3 regions of the Pseudoalteromonas sp. DY56-GL22 genome follow, and region 1 is predicted to be linked to each of the others. Evidence: predicted binding sites of a transcription regulator. Region 1 holds the regulator's gene; each other region holds the start of a gene.
What was found. The regulator sigma-54, encoded in region 1, starts transcription at its own class of promoters, with help from an activator protein. The targets are predictions, from matches to a motif close to GTTGGCACGNNNNTNGNNT.
Positions count from the first base shown of each region.

Region 2: NO991_RS12315 (PAS domain-containing sensor histidine kinase) is a predicted target of sigma-54. The motif match lies at 2,435-2,453, and genes of this name have one in related genera.
Region 3: flgB (flagellar basal body rod protein FlgB) is a predicted target of sigma-54. The motif match lies at 3,300-3,318, and genes of this name have one in related genera.

Region 1 covers NZ_JANHZR010000015.1:14,908-23,113, reverse strand. The annotation lists gene NO991_RS19895 (calcium/sodium antiporter) at 1-622, shown strand, start outside; gene NO991_RS19890 (KpsF/GutQ family sugar-phosphate isomerase) at 626-1,597, shown strand; gene kdsC (3-deoxy-manno-octulosonate-8-phosphatase KdsC) at 1,601-2,152, shown strand; gene lptC (LPS export ABC transporter periplasmic protein LptC) at 2,149-2,703, shown strand; gene lptA (lipopolysaccharide transport periplasmic protein LptA) at 2,693-3,214, shown strand; gene lptB (LPS export ABC transporter ATP-binding protein) at 3,211-3,936, shown strand; gene NO991_RS19865 (RNA polymerase factor sigma-54) at 4,043-5,539, shown strand; gene hpf (ribosome hibernation promoting factor) at 5,566-5,853, shown strand; gene ptsN (PTS IIA-like nitrogen regulatory protein PtsN) at 5,857-6,309, shown strand; gene rapZ (RNase adapter RapZ) at 6,310-7,155, shown strand; gene NO991_RS19845 (HPr family phosphocarrier protein) at 7,169-7,441, shown strand; gene mgtE (magnesium transporter) at 7,653-8,206, shown strand, end outside.
Region 2 covers NZ_JANHZR010000005.1:42,349-50,554, forward strand. The annotation lists gene NO991_RS12300 (flagellin) at 1-157, shown strand, start outside; gene NO991_RS12305 (sigma-54 dependent transcriptional regulator) at 300-1,739, shown strand; gene NO991_RS12310 (DNA-3-methyladenine glycosylase I) at 1,773-2,360, opposite strand; gene NO991_RS12315 (PAS domain-containing sensor histidine kinase) at 2,489-3,601, shown strand; gene NO991_RS12320 (sigma-54-dependent transcriptional regulator) at 3,598-5,001, shown strand; gene fliE (flagellar hook-basal body complex protein FliE) at 5,172-5,504, shown strand; gene fliF (flagellar basal-body MS-ring/collar protein FliF) at 5,525-7,240, shown strand; gene fliG (flagellar motor switch protein FliG) at 7,233-8,206, shown strand, end outside.
Region 3 covers NZ_JANHZR010000005.1:2,369-10,574, reverse strand. The annotation lists gene NO991_RS12150 (flagellar basal body rod protein FlgF) at 1-144, opposite strand, end outside; gene flgE (flagellar hook protein FlgE) at 305-1,672, opposite strand; gene NO991_RS12140 (flagellar hook assembly protein FlgD) at 1,724-2,407, opposite strand; gene flgC (flagellar basal body rod protein FlgC) at 2,421-2,852, opposite strand; gene flgB (flagellar basal body rod protein FlgB) at 2,855-3,265, opposite strand; gene NO991_RS12125 (protein-glutamate O-methyltransferase CheR) at 3,401-4,231, opposite strand; gene NO991_RS12120 (chemotaxis protein) at 4,253-5,185, opposite strand; gene flgA (flagellar basal body P-ring formation chaperone FlgA) at 5,328-6,032, shown strand; gene flgM (flagellar biosynthesis anti-sigma factor FlgM) at 6,112-6,432, shown strand; gene flgN (flagellar export chaperone FlgN) at 6,425-6,856, shown strand; partial or broken gene NO991_RS12100 (beta strand repeat-containing protein) at 7,014-8,206, opposite strand, start outside.

The sequences.
Region 1 (8,206 bases):
GTATGTGTTCTCAGATAACTATTTTTCGTTCGCTGAAGGCATTGCCTTGATGATTGCCTTTGCGGTGTTCATTGGTGGCTTAGTTATTGTGTCTCTGCGTGCTAAAAATCAAGATGACCCATTCGTCAGCGAAGCGTGTGAAGACGTTCCGAACGATGTCAGCACTAAATCAGCCATATTTTGGTTAATCATCGGCATGATTTTATTACCAGTCAGTTCACACTTTTTAGTTGAATCAGCCGTTGATATCGCAAAATATTTTGGTCTATCTGACCTTGTTATCGGCTTAACCATAATTGCTATTGGTACCAGCTTACCAGAGCTAGCGGCTTGTATTGCAGGGGTTTTAAAAAACGAAGACGACTTAGCACTTGGTAATATCGTTGGCTCAAATATTTTCAATTTACTCGCCGTATTACCTCTTGCGGGTATTATCAACCCTTCAATTATTGACCCTTCTGCGGCAAACCGCGATGCACTTATCATGATTGCAGCAACCGTTGTATTGATTGCCATGTCATTGAACTTTAAAGGTGCTCGTCGTATCAATAGAGTAGAAGGTGGCTTCTTGTTAGTCGCATTTATTGCATATCAGGGCTATATTTTCAGCCAAGTAGGATAATTAATGACACAACCTAGCTTTATCGCGCAGGGTAAGCGCGTACTCGAAATTGAAGCACAAGCTTTACAAGAAATTGAGCAATATATAAATCAAGATTTCGATAATGCTTGCCAATTAATGTTCCAATGTACAGGTCGTATTATTGTGATTGGTATGGGCAAGTCTGGCCATGTAGGTAATAAAATTGCAGCAACCCTTGCAAGTACTGGCACTCCGGCATTTTTTGTTCATCCTGGCGAAGCTAGCCACGGTGATTTAGGCATGATCACCCGCGACGATGTGGTGATGTGTATTTCAAATTCAGGTGAGACCAGCGAAGTACTCAGTATTATCCCTGTTATCAAGCGCATTGGCGCAAAAATGATTTCATTAACAGGCAACCCAGACTCAACAATGGCAAAACTGTCTGATGTTCATGTGTGCATCAAAGTTAGCCAAGAAGCGTGTCCGTTAGGCCTTGCCCCAACGGCAAGCACCACTGCAACCTTGGTTATGGGCGATGCAATGGCGGTTGCGCTACTAGAAACCCGTGGTTTCACTGCCGACGATTTTGCACTTTCGCACCCTGGTGGCAGCTTAGGTAAACGTTTATTACTTACATTAGATGATGTGATGCACGCAGGCGACGCAACGCCAATCGTTAGCGAAACCCAAAGCATCAAAGATGCATTGATTGAAATGTCAGCCAAGGGCCTTGGTATGACCGCAGTGATTGGTGCAGATGAAAAGTTAGCCGGGTTATTCACTGATGGTGACTTACGCCGTATTTTAGAACAGCGCATCGATATCCATAGCACGGCAATTAGCCAAGTGATGACCCGTTCATGCACAACGGCTCGCCCTGACATGCTTGCGGCTGAAGCTTTAAATATTATGGAGCATAAACGTATTAATGGTTTAATTGTGGTGGATCAAAGCAACACACCAATTGGTGCCCTTAATATGCAAGACTTATTAAAAGCAGGAGTTCTCTAAGCAATGACATTCGCCGAACTATACCAGCCCCTGAGCCCTGATGTGAGTCAGCGTGCTCAAAAAATAAAACTATTAATCTGTGATATTGATGGTGTTTTTTCTGATGGTCGAATTTATTTGGGTAATAATGGCGAAGAGCTTAAAGCATTCAATACTAAAGATGGTTTTGGTATTAAAGCACTCATTAATAGTGGCTTTGAAGTGGCAGTGATTACTGGCCGCCATTCACAAATAGTTCAGCAGCGAATGACTAGCCTAACAGTTCAGCACATTTATCAGGGACAAGAAGATAAGCTGATTGCTTATCAAGAGTTAAAGGATAAACTGGGGCTGACAGATGAACAGATTGCCTATATTGGTGATGATGGTCCAGACTTACCAGTTATGGAAAAAGTTGGCTTTGCTGTCGCAGTAAACGATGCACACCCGCTTATCAAGAAGCTGGCTCATTACACCACATTATTACCGGGTGGCTTTGGAGCCGTGCGTGAATTAACTGATTTACTGATGTTAGAAAACGGCAAGCCGTTAACTAGCGATGGAACCAGCGCATGAATATAGCCCGTATTTTACTGAGTATTGTTTTTGTCTGTTGCATGGTGTGGTTATGGTACCCGTACTTTAACCAGTCAACTGATACAATAACTAGTGAAGACGAGATCATCGCAACACCTGATTACACTGCCGTTGCTCTAAAGCAAACAGCTTATGACGAGCAAGGTAAAATTAGTCATAAAGTGGCAGCTGCAAAAATGGAGTTGTATCAACAATTAGGGTTTACCTTTTTTGAACAACCTATTTTTACTATTTATAGCGATCAGCAAGTTTGGCAAGTAAGAGCCAAAGAAGCTACTTTATACGAAAATGATCAGCTGATTTTTGAAGGGGATGTAGTTGCTAAAAACTTAACCCATAACGGTATGATCGAAGACATAAAAGCAGAAAATATTAATGTCGACATTGATAAAATGACGATGTTTTCAAAGCAACCTGTAACACTAACAGGACCGAATTTAAAAATTACCGGTAAAGGCTTAAAAGCCGATTTAAAAGCCGAAATTGTTGAGTTAACTAACCATACACGAACCATATACTATGACCAATAAACTGAAGAAATTACTCCTGATCCCAAGCTTATTGATTGCCTTTTCGGGCGCAGCTGCCGAGCAAACAGGCGCTCAAATTAGCATTAGCTCAGATCGCCAAGTCGGTAAACTAAAAGATGGCGTTGGCATATTCGAAGGTAACGTAGAGATCGTGCATGGTGATCGTCGCATTACAGCAGAGCGACTTGAGGCACATGGCGGTGACACCGAAGGTACAGTCGAATTAATTATCGCTACAGGCAAACCAGCTTACTTCGAAGAAAAGCAAGCTGATGGTACCGTGATGAGCGCCAGCGCCGAAGAAGTTCGTTATGATGTTGCGAAACGCTTCTTAACACTCAATGGCGAAGCTGAAGTCACTCAAGCGGGTCAAAAAGTAACGGCAAAAAGCATTACCTATGATATGGCTCAACAGCTGATCAGCGCAGAAAAAGACGAAAACTCAACAGATCGTGTACACACTATTTTAGTGCCTGTAGAAAATAAAAAAGACGATAAAGGCCAACCATGAGCACATTAAAAGCAGAGCTTTTAGCTAAAAGCTACAAAGGCCGCCAAGTGGTTAAAAATGTCGGTCTTGAAGTTGAAGCGGGCAGTATTGTTGGCTTGTTAGGGCCAAATGGTGCAGGTAAAACCACCACCTTCTATATGATTGTAGGCCTCGTACCAAGCGACAAAGGAAAAATAAGCATCGATGATAACGATATCACGCTTTTGCCAATGCACAGCCGTGCGCGCTTAGGTATTGGTTATCTACCACAAGAGTCGTCTATTTTTCGAAAATTAACAGTTTACCAAAACTTGATGGCCATATTAGAGACCCGCAAAGATCTTAACAAAACAACGCGCGAAGAGACGCTTAACAACTTATTAGATGAATTTAGCATTCAACATATTCGCGATAGCCAAGGTATGGCACTGTCAGGTGGTGAACGACGCCGCGTTGAAATTGCACGTGCATTAGCCGCTAATCCTAAATTTATCCTTTTAGATGAGCCTTTTGCTGGTGTTGATCCTATTTCGGTGTTAGATATAAAGAAAATTATTGAGCACCTAAAAAATCGTGGTATTGGTGTACTTATTACTGACCATAATGTTCGAGAAACCCTTGATGTTTGTGAAAAAGCCTACATTGTTTCTCATGGGGAGCTAATTGCATCAGGCACACCTGAGCACGTATTAGCTGACCAAACTGTACGTGATGTTTATCTAGGCGAGCAATTCAGGCTGTAACCATTACGCCACCGACTAGAGCATCTGCTAGACTTATACAATGACAATAAATCGATAACAGTGTCCTCACCGTTACCGATAACTTAAAAAGGATTGTTAGGGATACATGAGGCAATCATTACAGCTGCGCATGGGCCAGCAACTTACAATGACTCCACAACTGCAACAAGCCATTCGCTTGTTGCAGCTCAGTACATTGGATCTCCAGCAAGAAATTCAAGAAGCGCTTGATAGTAATCCTCTGCTTGAAGTGGAAGAAGCGGATTACAACGAAGAAAGCATCGGTAAGAATGAGCAAAAAGCGGAGTCTGACGATGTACAAGTCAGCGCGTCTGCCGACGAAGCACCTAGCGAATTCGAGCAAGAAAGCAGTGATGCTCTGAGTAAGGATACGGTTAGCGATGACTTAGCTATGGATGTTACGTGGGATGAGTACATGAGTGCCGCCCCATCAACATCGTCTGGGCCAATGCCTGAAGACGAGTCTATTTACCAAGGTGCTTCAACAGAAACACTGCAAGAATATTTAATGTGGCAACTACAGCTCACACCATTTAGTCCTACCGATGAAGCGATTGCCGTTGCCATCGTTGAAGCTATCGATGACTCAGGTATTTTAACGGTTAGCTGCGAAGATATTGTCGAAAGCTTTAATCAAAATAATGATGAAGAAGAAATCGAACTCGATGAAGTTGAAGCTGTCTTAAAAAGAATACAGTTATTCGATCCAGTTGGTATCGGCGCGCGAAGTTTACAAGAGTGCCTGTGTATACAACTTCGTCAATTCGATGCCAATACGCCATATTTAGCTGAAACTAAAATGGTTTTATCTGAGCATATCGAATTATTAGCAAGTCGCGACTATCGCACTTTAATGAAAAAGACTAAGCTTAAAGAAAACGAGCTTAAAGAAGTGATGACGCTCATTCACAGCTTAAATCCTAAGCCTGCGGATAGCATAGTACGCGAAGAATCTGAGTACGTCATACCCGATGTATCAGTGAAAAAAGTGAAAGGCCGCTGGGTAGTCGAGTTAAACCCAGATTGTATGCCAAAAATTAGAGTGAATAGCCAATATGCAGCGATGTCTCGCTCTGTTAAATCAAGTAGCGACAGCCAATTTATTCGTTCTCACTTACAAGAAGCAAAGTGGTTTATTAAGAGCTTAGAAAGCCGTAACGATACTTTACTAAAAGTGACCAACTGTATCGTGCAACAACAGCAAGCTTTCTTTGAACATGGCCCAGAGGCAATGAAGCCAATGGTGCTAAACGATGTCGCTGAAATGGTCGAAATGCATGAATCGACGATTTCTCGGGTTACAACACAAAAATATATGCATACCCCAAGGGGAATTTTTGAGTTGAAATATTTCTTCTCAAGCCATGTCAGCACCGAAAATGGTGGTGAGTGCTCTTCTACAGCAATTCGCGCTTTAATCAAGAAGTTAGTTGCTGCAGAAAACTCGGTTAAACCATTGAGTGATAGCAAAATTGCAGATATATTGGCTGAGCAAGGAATTAAAGTAGCTAGACGTACAATTGCAAAATATCGTGAGTCTCTAGCAATACCTCCGTCTAATCAGCGTAAAAGTCTGATTTAGACGTTTTACATAGAAGGAAAATGCTTATGCAACTAAATTTAACTGGTCGCCACGTAGAAGTCACTGATTCATTAAGAGACTATGTAAACACTAAGTTCGCAAAACTAGAAAGGCATTTTGATCATATTAATAATGTTCATGTCATTTTAGATGTAGAAAAATTAAGCCAAAAAGCAGAAGCAACTTTACATGTAAACGGAGGCGAGTTGTTCGCTTCTACAGAACATCAAGATATGTACGCAGCAATTGACTCATTGATCGATAAACTTGATCGCCAAGTCATTAAGCATAAAGAGAAATTAGCTCGACATTAAATTATGAAACTTAGTTCACTTACTAATCAGGACTGCAGCAAAGCTGCGGTCCTTTTTAATAGCAAAAAAAGAATTCTTGAGTATATTAGCGAGTTAGCTCACCAGCAGTTTCCTCATTTATCTCAACAAGATATCCTAGATGCTTTTCTGAACAGGGAAAAGTTAGGTAGTACAGGTATCGGCCGAGGAATAGCTATTCCCCACGGTCGAATGAGTGGTGCTGATGAACCTCATGCATTTATTATTGTCAGTGAATCTCCCATCAATTTTGATGCGATAGACAATCGTCCCGTTGATATTTTTGTGGCACTCATCGTACCAGATGGCGATTGCCAGTTGCACTTGAAGACCTTGTCAACAATTGCTGATAGACTTAAAGATAAAGATTTTTGTAAACAGTTGCGAAGTGCTACAAGCGATCAGCAACTATTTCAAGTAATTGCATCAGAGGCATAAATGGAATTAATAATTATCAGCGGTCGCTCAGGCTCGGGCAAATCGGTCGCTTTACGAGTTCTTGAAGACTTAGGCTACTACTGTGTTGATAATATTCCTGTCAACCTACTGCCTTCGCTCGTGCGAAGTGTTTCTGATAATTATGACAAAATTGCCGTCAGTATCGACGTACGTAACTTACCGAAAGAGCAGCAAGAGTTTAATGATATTCTTGAGTACCTGCCAGGTTTTGCTAACCCAACACTATTCTACCTAGATAGTGATGATCAAACCCTAATCAAGCGTTTTTCTGAAACTCGCCGTTTGCATCCATTATCGATTGATTCTTTACCGCTTGATCTTGCCATTAAACAAGAAAAAATCCTGCTTGATGTGCTGATCACCCGCGCTGACTTTATGATTGATACCACTGATTTGAGTGTTCATCAGTTAGCAGAATCAATTCGTGAAAAGATTTTAGGTAAGAAAGATAAAAAACTGATTATTACGTTTATGTCGTTTGGTTTTAAGCATGGCATTCCAAAAGAAGCTGACTACGTTTTTGATGCACGCTTTTTACCGAACCCACACTGGGAGCCTGATTTAAAGCCACTAACCGGCCTCGATCAGCCTGTCAGGGATTATTTAGCTAGCCACAGCATAGTGCAAAAGTTCACTTGGCAGATTCAAACCTTTGTACAGACTTGGTTGCCACATCTAGAGCGCAACAACCGCAGTTACCTAACCATTGCAATTGGTTGTACAGGAGGCCAACACCGTTCTGTTTACTTAGCGCAAACAATTGGTGAAAGCTTTTCTAAAACTCATGCTAATGTAAAAATTCGCCACCGCGAACAAGATATCTAACTAGGCACCAACAATGCACGCTGAAGATACCTTTTTAATTCAAAACAAACTTGGCTTACATGCTCGCGCTGCGACTGTTTTAGCGCAACTAGCACTGCAATTTGATGCCAAAATTACACTTTTTCAAGATGAGAAAGAAGCTGAAGGCGACAGCGTGTTAGCGTTAATGCTCCTTGAAAGTAGTCAAGGAAAAGAGGTTCGTGTTGTATGCGAAGGTCCTGACGCTGACGCTGCATTAACGGCAATCGGCGAATTAATTGCGCAACGCTTTCACGAGCAAGAATAGCATTTGCTAAGACTTCAAGGTTTACGGTAAACTTACTTCGGATATTTAAAATTCCCTTTAAATATCCTACTTTTATATCGCTCGCTTTTCTAAATTACAAAACTCTTAATAAATTTATCGCAGTGCGACGATATCTCTGCAAATACACTACAAAGCAACTATGCTGTATTTGCATAGCCTATTTAAACTTTTTTCAGTTGTAAGGACGCCAATGCCAGAAGCCTTTGAACAAGATTACCCACTACAACAACTCAAACAAGTGACCAAGTCACTCAATAGTGGTCAATTTGTTCAAGTGCGCGGCATGTTAGCCAAAACGGCACCTTGTGATACAGCCCTTTTACTTGAGTCTTCTCCCCATAAAATTCGTCGTATGCTTTGGCAGCTGGTTGACCCAGATGTCCGTGGTGATGTTCTAGAGGAACTCTCTGAAGATGTACGTCTTGGCATTATTGCCCAGATGGAGCCTGAGCACATTGCTGCTGCTACAGAAGATATGGACGACGATGACTTAGGTGAGGTTTTACGTAGTCTTCCTGATACCGTATATCAAGACGTTGTTAGCGCAATGGACTCGCAAGATAGAGAAAGGGCAACTCAAGCGCTTTCTTATCAAGAGCGCTCAGCCGGTGCCCTGATGAACAGCGATACGGTAACCATTCGTCCAGATGTTACCCTAGATGTAGTTTTACGCTATTTACGCTTACGAGGTGAGCTACCAGAGGGTACCGATGACTTATATGTAGTTGATAAGCATAACTGCTT
Region 2 (8,206 bases), on a different contig from region 1:
GCGAGAGAGCATTGCTGCGAGCCAAAGCCGAATAGAAGATACTGACTATGCAAAAGCTGTGTCTGATCAAGTAGCTAATGATATTTTATCGCAAGCATCGATTGCCCTACGTGGTCAGGCAAATCGTTCAGCCGAATCTATATTAGGCTTGCTTTAATTCTTTAGTATTAAATTTTAGTGCTAAGTGACTATTTTTTGGCGTTGATGTCAATAAATTGCCGCTTAGCGCTTGCATCCCTCCTAAACTCGCTTACAATTTAGAAATTAACTAACCTCGTGGTAACTGTGGTTCGCCAATAATGATCTTAATTTTAGACAATAATAATAATCGTGCGATAGGTTTACATGCAGCACTTACCTTCATTGGTGAAACTGCACAATTAGTTGATGAGACTTCATTACAGTCTTTTTGTGAAAAACATCAACAGCAAGAATGCATGGTCATTCTTGGTGCTTTACAGCAGCTAAATCACGAGGCTGTGATCAAACAGTTTCCTGCCATTCCGTTTTTATTAATTGGTGAAACACTCAAACCGCTGCTAAGCATTGCTAATGTAGTTGGTTTAATTTGTGAACCATTTAACCATGACGTAACTACTCAGCTATTGCATGATTGTCAGCAATATCAGCGCATGCTACCAGGTGACCATAAACAAGCTAAATCTAACAAATCATTTGATGGTTTAGTCGGTGAAACCGAAGCTGTAAAAGATGTGCGCTTTTTAATTGAGCAAGTAGCAAAAACCGATGCCAACGTGCTGATCTTAGGTGAGTCAGGCACAGGTAAAGAAGTTGTTGCACGTAACGTTCATTTACTCTCTAAACGCAATACCGGGCCATTTGTGCCGGTAAACTGTGGTGCTATTCCTGGTGAACTACTTGAAAGTGAGCTATTTGGCCATGAAAAGGGCGCCTTTACGGGCGCTATTTCTGCACGCAAAGGGCGCTTTGAATTAGCGCAAGGCGGCACGCTGTTTCTAGATGAAATAGGTGATATGCCTTTGCAAATGCAGGTTAAACTACTACGTGTGTTGCAAGAGCGTAGCTATGAGCGAGTAGGGGGTACTAAGCCTATTCAAGCTGATGTACGCATTATTGCTGCAACTCACCGCAACCTTGAAGAGATGATTGAAAAAGGCGACTTCCGTGAAGACCTTTTTTATCGCTTAAACGTGTTTCCAATTGAAAATCCTTCGCTAAGTGAGCGTGCTGACGACATTCCTTTGCTGTTGAAAGAGTTAATGCGTCGTGTGAACGAGCAAAGTGGCACAACGGCCAAATTCACTGAGCGTGCGATTCAAAGCTTAAAAGAGCATGCGTGGCCGGGGAATATTCGTGAGCTTGCTAACTTAGTTGAGCGCATGGTGATCATGTTCCCTGATAAAGTGGTTGATGTGCCAGACCTACCAGCTAAATATCGTTATATTGAAGTTGATGCTTATGAGCCTGAGTACCCTGAAGAGTTGATGGAGCGAGATGCTTTCAACGATATTTTCAGTACCGGCTTTAGTGATTATGATGAGGAAGAGCTTGATACCCCAGCAACAACGGCTGACTCAGGTTTATTACCAGATGAAGGAATTGAGCTCAAAGAATACCTAGCTGAGCTAGAAATCAGCTTAATCAGCCAAGCATTAGAGCGCTACGATTATGTTGTTGCACGTGCAGCAGAAATTTTAGGTGTTCGCCGCACCACACTGGTCGAAAAAATGAAGAAATATAACCTAACGCGCGATTAAGCCGCGTTAGGTTTCTTCCTCGGTTTTATCTCTTTAATATTCACTAATTATCTCAGCTTTTCTAAAGCAATCATTGCTATGGTCATTTACCATGCCACAGGCCTGCATGTGGGCATACACCGTCGTCGGGCCTAAAAACTTAAAGCCGCGCTTTTTTAAATCTTTGGCGAATGCTGTAGAGGCTTCAGTAATAGCCGGGTAATCCTCTAATTTATCAAGATTGTTTACCAATGGTTTGCCACCAACAAACTGCCATTGGTAATTTGAGAAACTGCCAAACTCTTTTTGAATCTCAATAAAACGTTGCGCGTTATTGATAGTGGCGGCGATTTTAGCGCGATTACGAATAATACCTTCAAACTGCATTAAACTTTCGACGTCGTCTTCGGTCATTCTGGCAACATCTTCAACAACAAAGTTTTTAAAGGCACTGCGATAGCCATCACGTTTTTTAAGTATGGTATACCAACTCAGTCCCGCTTGTGCTGACTCTAAGGTTATAAACTCAAATAAGCGGTGATCATCATATAATGGCACCCCCCATTCTTGGTCATGATAGGCCACATAATCTTCTTTGCTGGTATCGAGCCATGGGCAACGACAATGGTGTTCTTTTTGCATTATTCCCTCGCGATTGTCATTTTTTTGTCAGTGTTGTTTTTGTCTTTAATTTATTGAAATAAAACAAAAATAAATTTGGTACGGATTGTGCATTTGACTAGGTAGACACGATTTTTTGAGTATCGATTATGGCCTTAGCAAATGTCCTAAAACCACAATTTATCACAGCCAAACAATATAACCCATGCTTACAACAAGAAGAGTATGTGGGTGAGTTGAGTGAGCTGCGCCAACAAGCCAGTTGGTTAGGTCATTTGGTTGATACCATGCCTGCAGGTGTGGTGGTTTTGGATGGCCGAGGTATGATCGCAAAAGCCAATCAAATTGCCATTGATATGCTAGGTGAACCCCTTGAAGGTGAAAAGTGGTTTAGCGTAATTCAACGCTCATTTCGACCACAGCAAGACGATGGACATGAAGTATCACTTAAGGATGGCCGTTTAATAAAGCTTGATATTACTGCGCTTGCTCCAGAGCCAGGGCAGTTAATTTTAATGACAGATTTAACTGAAACCAGGCGCTTACAAAAGCGAGTAGCACATATGCAGCGCTTAAGTGCGCTTGGCAAAATGGTCGCTTCGCTTGCTCATCAAGTCAGAACACCGTTATCAGCGGCCATGCTGTATGCCGCAAATTTAGGCTCAAAGCGATTGCCAGAAAGCTCGCGTGGCAACTTTCATACGAAGCTAATGTCGCGTTTAAAAGATTTAGAAACCCAAGTGAACGATATGCTGTTATTTGCCAAAAGTGGTGAGCAACAAGTGGTCGAAAGCGTTTCAATGCAACAGTTACTTAATGAAGTAAAAGCCGGTGCTGATGCTATGGTTGCACAAAATAACAGTGAACTTAGCGTGAACTTGCCTGAGCCAGATATTGAAATTATGGGTAATAAAACTGCTCTGGCGAGTGCTATTCAAAACCTGATCCACAATAGTATTCAAATTATTGGCTCTGAGGCTGTGGTAACCCTGAGTGCCGAACGTGACGAAACTAGCGAAAACTGTGTTCGTATCAGTGTCAGTGATAATGGCCCGGGTGTTGATTTACGCCATGCCAACAAATTATTCGAACCTTTTTACACTACCAAAAGCCAGGGCACGGGGCTTGGACTTGCAGTTGTAAGTTCAGTCGCCAATGCGCACCAAGGACGGGTTGAAGTGACAAATAATGCTCATGGGGGAGCATGTTTTAGTTTGATCTTGCCAATTAGTGCAGAACCAATGTCAGCGGAGGCAAAATGAATACTAACTCTATCTTAGTCGTTGAAGACGACGCAGGTTTACGAGAAGCGCTAATCGATACCCTTGAGATGTCGGGTATTGATTGCGTTGCTGCAGATAGCGCTGAACAAGCGATGATCTTGCTTAAGCAAAATAGCTATTCATTGGTTGTTAGTGATGTGCAAATGGGCGCCATGAGTGGCCTTGACCTATTACGTAGCATTAAACTTAATTATCCTGAGCTGCCGGTATTAATGATGACAGCCTATGCCACCATTGATGATGCTGTAGAAGCAATGCGTTTAGGTGCGATTGATTACATGGCAAAACCGTTTGCTCCAGAAGTGCTCCTTAACATGGTGAGTCGTTATCTACCTGAAAAGGAAAAAGAAACCGATGGCCCAATCGTTGCCGATCCATCGAGTATTAAGCTATTAGAGCTCGCGAGCAAAGTTGCCCGCTCAGATGCCAGTGTCATGGTACTCGGCCCAAGTGGCTCGGGTAAAGAAGTGTTGGCTCGTTTTATCCACGATAAATCAAATCGTAGCGATGCCCCCTTTGTGGCTATTAACTGCGCTGCTATTCCTGAAAACATGCTTGAAGCAACCTTATTCGGTTACGAAAAAGGGGCGTTTACCGGCGCTATTCAAGCATGTCCGGGTAAGTTTGAACAAGCTCAAGGTGGCACCATCTTACTTGATGAAATAACTGAGATGGATTTAGGCTTACAAGCAAAATTACTGCGTGTACTTCAAGAGCGCGAAGTAGAGCGCTTAGGCGGTCGTAAAACCATAGAGCTTGATGTTCGCGTACTTGCTACAAGTAACCGAGATTTGAAAGAAGCGGTGAGCGAAAATCTATTTAGGGAAGATTTATATTATCGCTTAAATGTATTCCCGCTAATGTGGAAACCATTAGCCGAGCGTCCTGGTGACATTGTTGTATTGGCAGAGCATTTAATAGAGCGTCATTGCCTGAAAAGTAAAGAGCCTATAGCTCAACTAAGTGAGGATGCGAAACAAAAGCTGCTATCGCATGCTTGGCCAGGTAACGTACGAGAGCTCGATAACGTTATTCAACGGGCGTTGATATTATGCGATGGGAATAGTATTCATCAAGATGATGTCTTTATTGAAGAGTTGCTTACGGCGGATATCAAGCCAGTCGCTACGCCGCCACACAACGCTCCGGTATATCAAGAACAGCCTGTTGAAGTTAATCTAGATACCGTGCCACAAGTGAGTGAGCAAGGTAATTACAAAGACGAGCTGAAAGACAAAGAGCATCGTATTATTTTAGAAACCTTAGCGCGTTGTAACGGTAAGCGTAAAGAGGTTGCAGAAACCTTAGGTATCAGTCCGCGCACGTTACGTTATAAACTGGCGCAAATGCGAGACTTGGGTATCGCCTTACCTGCATAAACTCCTTCCAAAAAGTTAGTCAAACAAGCTCGCATTTTTGTGAGCTTGTTTGCTGTCAAAACTCTGACAAGTAAATTAACTGCGCTAAGCTATTGAAAATCCAGGTTTTATTTTGTGGCACGGTTTGTGCTTTATCAGTGCATAAGTAAACTGCATTGTCAGAGAGTATTATGAAAGTTCAAAACAGCGCATTATTTCAAGAAATGCAATCTATGGCTTCAGAAGTTGGTCGTAGTAACTCAATTAATAATTTACCAACACAAACTCAGCCAACTTCATCGGCACAGTTTGGTGATTTACTTACCAATGCACTTGATACAGTGAATGGCTTACAACAAGAAGCAAAACAAAAAGTAACCGCGCTTGAAATGGGCGATCGCAGTGTTTCACTTGCGGACGTAATGATTGCTTCGCAAAAGTCATCAGTTGCCTTTGAAGCGACGGTACAGGTTCGCAATAAACTTGTTGAAGCTTATAAAGAAATTATGAACATGCCTGTGTAACTAGGTAGTGGAGAATTATTGTGGCGCAATCTAATCAATCAACTGATCTAGCCTTAGCAGGCGGCGGTATCGATGCAACCGATACTGACGATCAACAAGAGCAAAAGTCAGGCTACCTAAGTGCCTTAAATGGTGTAGACGTTTTACGCCAGGCTACTTTAGTGATTGCTTTAGCAATCTGTTTGGCTATCGCAATTTTTATTATTATTTGGGCTCGTCAGCCAGATATGCGTCCGCTTGGCAAAATGCCAACGGAAGAGCTTATTCAAACGCTGGACTTCTTAGACGCTCAAAAGATTGATTACGAACTTGATGGTAACGTCATCTCTGTTGAAGAAGGTGAATACCAAAACATCAAATTATTGATGGCTCGTGAAGGCCTAGAGCAAGCGCCAAGCTCAGGTACTGACATCATCATGCAAGACATGGGGTTTGGTGTAAGCCAACGCCTTGAACGTGAACGTTTAAAACATGGTCGTGAGCAACAGCTTGCACGTACCATCGAAGAGCTAAAAAATGTTACTCGCGCCAAAGTACTTTTAGCTATTCCAAAAGAAAACGTATTTGCTCGTCGTGAAAAACAACCTTCAGCAACGGTAGTACTAACCTTAAAACGCGGCCGTACGCTTGATGGTGAAGAAGTTGACTCAGTAGTTGATATTGTTGCCTCAGCAGTCCAAGGTTTATCGCCAGAGCGTGTTACTGTTACCGATCAAAATGGTCGTTTACTGAATTCAGGCTCACAAAACTCACTTGCTGCTCGCTCTCGTAAAGAGTATGAAATTGAGCGTAAGCGTGAAGAAGAATACTTAAATAAAATCGATAGCATCCTTATTCCAGTTGTAGGTTTAGGTAACTACACAGCGCAAGTCGACTTAAATATGGATTTTAGTGCAGTCGAAGAAACACAAAAACGTTATAACCCAGACTTACCCGCTGTGCGCAGTGAAACCACGTTCGAAGAAAACAACATTGGTGGTCTTGCTGTGGGCATTCCAGGTGCGCTAACGAATCAGCCGCCAGTTAACTCTAATATTCCTGAGGTCGCTGGCCAAGGTAGTGCAGGTTCAGCAACGAACCCAAGTCGTTCGCATAAAGAAGCAACACGTAACTACGAACTTGATACCACAATTTCGCATAAGCGCCAGCAAACCGGTGTTATCCGCCGCATCAGTGTGTCAGTTGCCGTTGATTATGTACCACAAGTAGGTGAAAACGGTGAGACAACTATGGTTCCTCGCTCTGTCGAAGCATTGTCAAATATTCGTCGCTTACTACAAGGTGGTGTTGGGTTTGATATGCAACGCGGTGATGCACTTGAAGTCGTTACAGTGCCATTTGTAAGACAAGATACAGGTGAAGCGATTGAAGTTCCACTTTGGGAGCAAGATTGGTTCATGAAGATGCTACGCTTAGCATTAGGTGCACTGGTTATCATCGTACTTATTGTCTTTGTTGTAAGACCTATGCTGAAACGTCTAATTTACCCAGACGATACACTAGAAGAATATGATGAAGATGCATTAAGTGCAGGTGTAGATATTGGTGATAGCACGCTAGATATGCTAAATAAAGACTTTGACTCTGCTGCTGTAGGATTCTCAAGTGATGGTACACTACAGCTGCCAGACTTACATGGCGATGAAGATTTACTCAAAGCAGTTCGTGCATTGGTTGCAAATGAACCAGAACTGTCTTCTCAAGTAGTGAAAGCGTGGTTAACAGAAGATGACTGATCAAGAACAAAAACAATTACCACCGGCGTTTGATGTTGATAAATTAGACGGTGTTGATAAGGCGGCAATCTTATTGCTGAGCTTATCAGAAGAAGATGCTGCGCAAATCCTTAAGCACTTAGAGCCAAAGCAAGTGCAAAAGGTGGGTATGGCAATGGCCGCACTAGATGATTTATCGCAAGCGAAAATTAGCGCAGTCCATAATTTGTTTATTGAGCAAATTCAAAGCTTCAGTACCATTGGCTTCCAGTCTGAAGACTTTATTAAAAAAGCCCTTACAGCAGCGCTTGGTGAAGACAAGGCTGCCAGCCTTATTGACCAAATTGTTATGGGCTCAGGGGCGAAAGGTCTTGATTCATTGAAGTGGATGGACTCAAAGCAAGTGGCGAATATCATTCGTAACGAGCACCCGCAAATTCAAACCATTGTTTTATCTTATTTAGAGCCAGAGCAATCAGCGGAAATCTTGTCGCAATTCCCAGAAAAAGTGCGTTTAGATTTAACCATGCGTATTGCAAACCTTGAAGAAGTTCAACCAGCAGCATTGCAAGAGTTGAATGAAATCATGGAGAAACAGTTCGCAGGTCAAGCTGGTGCGCAAGCTGCGAAAATGGGTGGCTTGAAAGCGGCTGCTGATATCATGAACTACCTAGATACCAATGTTGAAGGTCAGTTAATGGATTCAATCCGTGAACACGATGAAGAGATGTCACAGCAAATCCAAGACCTTATGTTTGTCTTTGAGAACTTAATGGATGTTGAAGACCGTGGTATTCAAGCGATCCTTCGTGAAGTACAGCAAGATGTATTAATGAAAGCAATTAAAGGTACTGACGAAGCATTAAAAGAGAAGATTTTGGGCAATATGTCAAAACGTGCCGCTGAATTACTCGCTGATGATCTTGAGGCAATGGGCCCTGTTCGTATTAGCGAAGTAGAAGCGGCACAGAAAGAAATTCTTTCTAC
Region 3 (8,206 bases), on a different contig from region 1:
ACCAAAGGCTTGCATAGAGCGAGCTTGTGCAAAATCAGCTTTAAAGCCAGTGGTGTTAGCATTAGCAAGATTGTTGGCCTTGAGCTCAAGACCTCGCAAACTTTGCTTAGCACCCGACATGGCAATGTAGACCATTTTGTCCATAACATTGACTCACTAAAAATACGATAATTAGGAAATGCAATAAAAGTGCCAAAGTAAAATTGACGCTAAAATAGAAGAGAAAAATGAATAGTAAGAATGAAAAAAGGCTGCCAATAGAGGAAGCAGCCTTCGTGTCGGATTAAGCTTAGAACCGTTAAGATTAACGGATCTGTAGGATGTTTTGTTGTAGTGTTGAGTTAACCTCAAGCGCACGTGAATTTGCTTGGAAGTTACGCTGAGCACTAATTAAGTCAACAAGTTCATTGGTTAAGTTAACGTTTGATTGCTCAAGCGCTGATGAGTTAATTGAACCTAGAGTACCTGAACCTGGTTCACCCGCAATCGGCTCACCTGACGTTAAACTCTTCTTCCAAGATGTATCACCAACTTGTTGCAAGCCCTGAGAATTAGAGAAGCGCACCATAGCAACTTGACCTAGGAACGACGTATCTCCATTACTGTATGACGCAACAATTTTACCGTCAGAACCGATATCAATTCCTGATAGACGACCTACAGTCGCACCATCTTGCTCTAATGCTTTTACTTCAAAGTTACTTGCGTATTGAGTTGGAACTTTATTTGCTGTTGCCGCTTCATCACGCCAGTTAATAGTCACATCATCAGGGAAACTTGCACCATTCGAAAGTAAATCAGAAAGGCCTGTCGCAGCACCTAAACCACTCGGTAACGTTAATGGATTAAATGTTGTATCAGTATTCGCTGTACCATCTGTACTTTGTGGTAAGCCACTGGCATCAAACTGAAAAGTTGATAATGGTGTATAAGGTGTTGTGGTTTGCTCAACACCTGTTGCATCAAATGGCTTTTCATCTAATGTAGCGTATACTTCCCACTCATTTTCATTACCAGTCACTGTAGAATCAGTTTTCACAAAGAAGAACTGTAGAATATGCGGTTCACCTAATGAGTCATACACCGTTGTCGATGTAGAGCTGTTATAAGTTGCACTTGTTTCTGGATCGAATGGTGTCACAGTTGGCGCAGAGGCACGTGAATCAAGGTTAAATGACGAATAGACATTCGTGGTTGCACGTGGTGAACCTGATGCATCTGGAATTTGTAGCGCAGAAGATGTACTTAAGCTTACAGAGGTTGTGTCACCGGTTGCTTCATCAACAGGGAAACCTTGTAAGTAATTACCGCTCGCATCCACAATAAAGTTATCTTTATTAAGTTTGAACGCACCAGCACGCGTGTAAGTAAAGTCTTGTGCACCTAAGTCATTCGCCATTGCGAAATAACCTTCACCAGTAATTGCTAAATCAAGTGAGTTATTTGTGAAAGAGAGTGAACCTTGGTGGAATTGTTGTGCCACCATTGTTGTCCTTACACCGTCACCATTTTTTGTTTTACCAGAACTAAATACTGATGATGCGTATACATCAGCGAACTCTGCACGAGACTCTTTAAAGCCCGTAGTGTTAACGTTAGCAATATTATTTGCTGTTACGTCTAAATCTTTTTGTGCGGCTGCTAAGCCTGTTAATGCAATATTGAAGCTCATAACTCACCTCTAACCTATCTCTTAGCCTAAGCTAACCCAAACCTTTTATACTTATGCGATTTCAGCTATATCAGTTAGCCTAACCGCACCCTCTTTTGTATTTACGATAATGCCGCTTGCGCCATTAATATTGACACTTTCAATATTCTTAAAGGTCGCCATAGGCATACTGCTGTAGTCTCCATTTACAAAGCCTTCAGCACTGATGTCATACTCGCCTTCAGGGAGCACATTGCCATCGTTATCTTTACCATCCCACTCAAAACGCAGTGCGCCCGCAGACTGAGAACCTAGTTCAATGGTTCGTACTAACTGACCTGAAGAATCTGTTATTCTTAGCGTTAAAGATTCAACGGCTGTCTCAGCAACCACCGACCCTTTAGAAAGGTTTTCACCGTCAAAGTCAATGGTGTCAGACTCTAATAACGCTTGCTTACCAACCAAAGTGGAAGCCTGTAACGCAGAATTTGATGTCATTGATGCAGTCAGTGAGTCAAACTTCTCGTTTAAGTTTGAAATACCTTCAGCCATAGTAAAGTTCGTCATCTGCGCGATCATTTGATCGTTATCAGCAGGGTTACTCGGATCCTGGAACGACAACTGCTGTGTTAACAACGAAAAGAAATCTTCCTGAGAAAGTGTGTTGTTGTCTTCCTCAGTTGTTTGCGTATTGCTTTGATTCCAACGCAAGCTATCCATATAGGATGATGATGCAGAGCTGATGTCGTTACTCATAACTTATCCTCGATTACCGTTGTCCTAACAACAGTGTTTTACTTAACATTTGCTTAGCTGCATCAGCAACTTGCACATTTGTTTGGTAAGAGCGAGAGGCAGAAATCATATTTGCCATTTCTTCTACAACATTAACGTTAGGTTTGTAGATATAACCATTTTCATCCGCACTTGGGTGATTCGGGTTATATTCAATTTGTAGCGGCTTATCGCTCTCTACAATACCTAAAACTTTAACGCCTACAGAAGAGCCCTGAGGATTGCTTTGCGATGCTGACGCTTTGGTCAACTCTGCAGCAAAAACAGGATGGCGCGCTCGGTATGTCTGGTCTTGGCTAGAGCTAATCGTGTTTGCATTCGAAATATTACTCGCTGTGGTATTTAAGCGCACATTTTGTGCACTCATACCCGTGCCTGAAATATCAAAAACATTATATAAACTCATGATTAAGCTCCTTGACTACCGAGGGCTTTTTTAAGGCCTTTAATTTTACTACTCATAAATTGCAGGCTTGCCTGATACTCTAATGAGTTCTGTACATACAAGTTTCGTTCCACTTGTATATCTACAGAGTTACCATCGCCTGTATCTGATTGATTTGGCGTACGAAACATTTCTGCACCGCCAACAAAACGACTGCCTCCGGCAATATGTTTAGCATCGGTTCTTACCATGCTATTGCCGCCTTGTTGGTTGCTTTTTGCCGCTTTTAATGCCGAGGCAAAATCAATGTCTTTCGCTTTATAGCCCGGCGTATCAGCATTAGCGATATTGGTCGCTAATAACTCAGCGCGTTGTGAACGGATCAACATTGCATGGGGGTGAACACCAAATGCTTTATCAAAACTGATAGCCATAACCATCTCCAAAAAATTGACTCCAGAGTGATTAATGCAAAAGCTAGGCCAATAATGAAAGGGACATTTTATTTTCGTAAGATATTGAATAATAGATAAATTTAGCAACCTAAGAGCTAGGTTGCTAAGAAAGGTTTACTTTTTCTGGTAGATGATGCCTGGATTACAACGAACCATCTCAAAGCTATCACTTAAGCCCGCCATTGATTCTGACGCACCTAAAAAGAGGTAACCTTTAGGGTTTAGGGCTTGAGCAAATTGCGAGATAATTTTAGCTTTTACCTCTGGTGAGAAGTAAATGAGCACGTTACGGCAAAATATAATGTCAAACTTGCCCATTAAAGCGTATGAATCCAGTAAGTTAAGGTGTCTAAAGCTGACCATTTTACGTATAGGGTCAATGACTTGAGCCATTCCATTGCCGCTGTCTTTAAAGAACTTTTGACGGCGTTCCATCGACAAACCACGCGCAAGCGCTAGCGAGTCATACTCAGCGTTTTTGCACATATCAAGCATGGTATTAGAGATATCAGTGCCGATTATTTGCGCCCCCATCTTTAATACACCTGGGTTTTTTGACTGAAACTCGGCAACCGACATGGCAATTGAATACGGCTCTTGTCCTGATGAACTTGCCGCTGACCATATTTTTAATGGTCTACGCACATCTTTAAGCTCAGGAAATAATTTCGTTTTCAATAACTCAAACGGATACTGGTCACGAAACCAAAGCGTTTCATTGGTTGTCATTGCATCAACCACAGCGGCACGAAGCTGCCTCTCATGAGGACTCAGTGTTTTACTTACCAACTGCGATAAAGACTCGACATTAAAACGCGCCATAAGTGGAGCGAGACGGCTTTTAACTAAATAAAGTTTATTATCGCCAAGCACAATGCCGCATTGTTGCTCTAAAAAAGAGCGAAATTGATCGTATTCGCTTTGTTGTAAATGCTTATTTTCCAAAGTAATACCACCTATAAACTATTAATCACAATGAACCCATTTTTTTACAGCAGTCGCTAGTTCATCTGGGTTAAATTTAGCAATAAAATCGTCAGCTCCCACTTTCTCAATCATTGCTTGGTTGAATACACCACTTAAAGAAGTATGTAAGATCACATGCAAAGGTGATAATTTTGGATCGGCCTTTATCTCGGCGGTTAAGGTATAGCCATCCATTTCTGGCATTTCAACATCTGAAATTAATAAGCCAACTCGCTCAGTAATATCGTTCTGGCAATCAAGTTGAGCTATTTCTCTTAGTCTTAGTAAGGCCTCTTTGCCATTTTTAGCAAGCTCAGTTTGTACACCAAGTGGCTCAAGCGCTCGTTTTACTTGATTTCTCGCGACAGCAGAGTCATCAGCAATAAAGACGATTCTTTCACCTAAATCTTTCTGGAACTCACCTTCACCAACAACATCTGCGCTAACTTCAGTGTTCACTGGGCAGATTTCATTTAGGATCTTTTCAACATCCAAAATCTCAACCAGTTCGTTTTCTATTTCTGTGACTGCTGTTAGGTAAGAATAACGTCCAGCTCCCGAAGGTGGTGGCATTATTTTTTCCCAGTTCATATTTACGATACGTTCTACACCACCAACCAAAAACCCTTGTACTGAACGGTTGTATTCGGCAATGATGATAAAGCTGTCTTTTATGTTTTCAATTGCAGGACCACCGACAGCCATTGATAAGTCAATAACAGAAATAGTTTGTCCACGAATATGCGCAACACCGCGAATATAGGCATTTGATTTTGGCATGTTCGTAAGTGGCGGGCATTGCAAAACCTCTCTTACTTTAAACACGTTAATACCAAAGCGCTGACGCCCTCTGAGTTTGAATAATAGTAATTCAAGGCGGTTTTGCCCAACCAACTGAGTTCGCTGGTTAACTGAGTCTAAAATGCCTGCCATTTCAATCTCCTAAAGATAAACAATCAGAGCTGGAACAATAATTGCCTTCTTTGTGTTAAAGCTACATAAGGTTACGAAGCGTCTGTTTTTTGACGCAAAATATTTATACCTTGTTTTCAACAATAAGCATAGTCGAAACAATATGAGTTTGTTAAAAAAAAGCCGAAGATACAGTGTTTTTTATTTTCTTTCTAGCCTGTTGTTTGCAACACAACTACAAGCAGAAGTCTATAACAACGAGCAACTTCAACAGATCGCTGTTGATTTTGTGAGTGAACACATGCCTGACTTGAACACAACACCACAGATAAGCGCTTTGCCTCTGGATAGTCGCATTCCTGATAGGTTATGTGAGTCGCCATTAAACAAAGAGTTACCAACAGAGCCTCCTTTTAATCGGCAGGTCACGGTACAACTTAAGTGCCAAGACATAAATAGTTGGACCCAATACGTTCACGTTAGAATTATAGAACTTGAGCCAGTCGTTGTTGTTACAACGAGTCTTACTCGAGGTGAAGTTATTCGTGCCGAACATTTACGCCTAGAAATGAAACCTAAGCAATTTGTTAGAACGCAATACGTACAAGATGAGTCTATACTTATTGGCAGTCGCAGTAAGCGAAATTTACGCGGTGGTACACCTATTGTTATGAGCCAAGTTTGCATGGTTTGCAAAGGCGATAACGTAACTATCTATGCTTCGTTACGGGGCTTAAGGATCAAAACCACCGGAATTGCGCTAGAAGATGGCACGTTAGACGAATTAGTACGTGTAAAAAATAAAAAATCAGGTAAAGTATTAAATGCGCGTGTGGATGGAGTCGAGTCTGTACAGGTAAATATTTAATTTTAACTATTTATGCTAAAGTATCCGCTGTGCCCGCCGATATAAAGGCATAAGTTGGGTAATGTATAGGTCAAAAATTATGGTAAGCAATGTCAATAATGGTCAACAACAGCCTTCTGTGTTGACAAATACCAAGCAAAAAAAGCTTGATTTACAAAAAGATAATGCTAATGCAGCTGCTGCTAAATCAGCCGCACCTAAAGCAAGTGCAGATTCTGTCAGTTTAACACCTCAGGCAAAGCAGCTTAAATCACTGCAAGAAAAAGCAGAGCAGTCTTCTGGTTTTGATAGCAATAAAGTGGCTGAGCTGAAAAAAGCGATCAGCGAAGGTAAATACCAAATTGATGCTGAAAAGCTAGCAAAGAACATCGCTGCATTCGAGTTTGATGTCTATGGCTGATCATAATCATTTAATAGCCAGCAAACTAACACAGCAAGTTTCGTGCTTGGAGTCTATTGCTGCACTTTTAGATGATGAATTGACAGCCATTGCTGCAAAACGTGGCGAAGGATTAAAGAGTATTGCCCAACAAAAAATTTCTTTGCTCCAACAAATCCAAACCATAGATAAAGAAGTGCAAAAGCTTGTCGCGCACAACGAATCGCAAGATGATGACGTGAGTGCACTTATTAAGCAAGTTAACACTCTCCTAGCAAACTGCAAAAAGAAAAACGATGTAAACGCCCATGCGGCTCACCAAGCACAGTTAAGTGTTAAACAACTTAAAGATATTCTAATCGGTGCGCCTTCATCGATGACCTACGACCAAGGCGGCAGCGTAATTCAAGGCGATAAAAAAATCGTCCACAACTTGAAAGCCTAAACCCCAATATTATTCTTTTAAAAAAACGCGATAACTAAGTTAGTTATCGCGTTTTTTAATGTTTGCAGAGTTAAATGAGCTAAAAGTAATACGCAATATCACTCAATTAAGCAAGGTACTGTAAGAAAAGCGCATTTCAGCGCTTTTCTTTTATTGATTAAATATCTACAGATTTATTTCCATCTTCGATTAGTTTCTTAATCATGTCCTCTGATTCACTCTGAATATCACTTGCAGGTTGTGAACTTATTGAGTCATTAGGATCAAAAGCTAAACTTTGCTGTTCGCTATCGATATTCAATGCCAGTACCTCACTTTGTTCTGAGTCACTTAAAACATCATCGATTGTTACTTCAAGCGGAGCAGAGTTAGAGTGCAATGTCGGTTCTGTATCCGCTTTAGCTAATATCACGCTTAAATCAATACTTTCACCGAGCTGCTCAGCGCCTGAAGTTGAATTTTCATTTTCTGGTGGCTCTTCAGAGTTATCTAAGCCTGCTAAAACAGGTTCTGCCCCAAGAGATATGATGCCGCTATCAGGCTCTGATTCAATCACACCTGTACCGACTAAATCGTTAGAGGTGTTCTTGACGATATACTCACCAGTTTCAGTATCAACAATAGCAAAGTAATATTCATTCCCTAAATCAAGAAAAGAAAGCCCTATGCTCCAGTCACCGTCGCTATCAGTTGTGGTGCTTGGCGAAGAACTAAGAACTGAAGCGTCGATAATATTGAGTAAATTAAGGCCGATTAAGTTAGAGCCAATAGCATAAACCTCAGTTCCCGGCTCAGCAGTGCCTTCGGCGAAAGGTAAGAGTAAACCTAATATACCTGGATTATAGTTAGTAACATCAAAAGCATCTAAGCTAGGGTCATTACTATAATCAATACTCGATATAGTGGTTGTATTACCTGCAGCATCTGTCGCAGAGGCCTCAACATATGCGAGAGTTAATAAAGAGACTGACAAATTAAGCACTTGCCAATCACCATTAGCGTCAACGGTGGCTGTGTAAGGAACTCCTATGCCACCTCCAATTAGGTAGTTTGTAATGGTAATAACACTTCCTTCAGGCAAATCTGAAGTACCAGAAAGCGATACCAAGTTACCTAATAAGAATGACGGCGTGATTGATAACTCTGGAGCTACAGTGTCAACTTCTCCGCCCGTTTTACTATCAGTTCCTGTATTACCTGCGGTATCTGTGATGCTTGCAGTGACCGAGTACACTCCATCAGCTAACGCTTGACCTGCTTCAACTTGCCAATTGCCACTCGCATCGGTTGTGGTAGTAACTGTATGTTGTAAACCGCCTGCGGCAGTGAACACAATTACTACTGTACTAT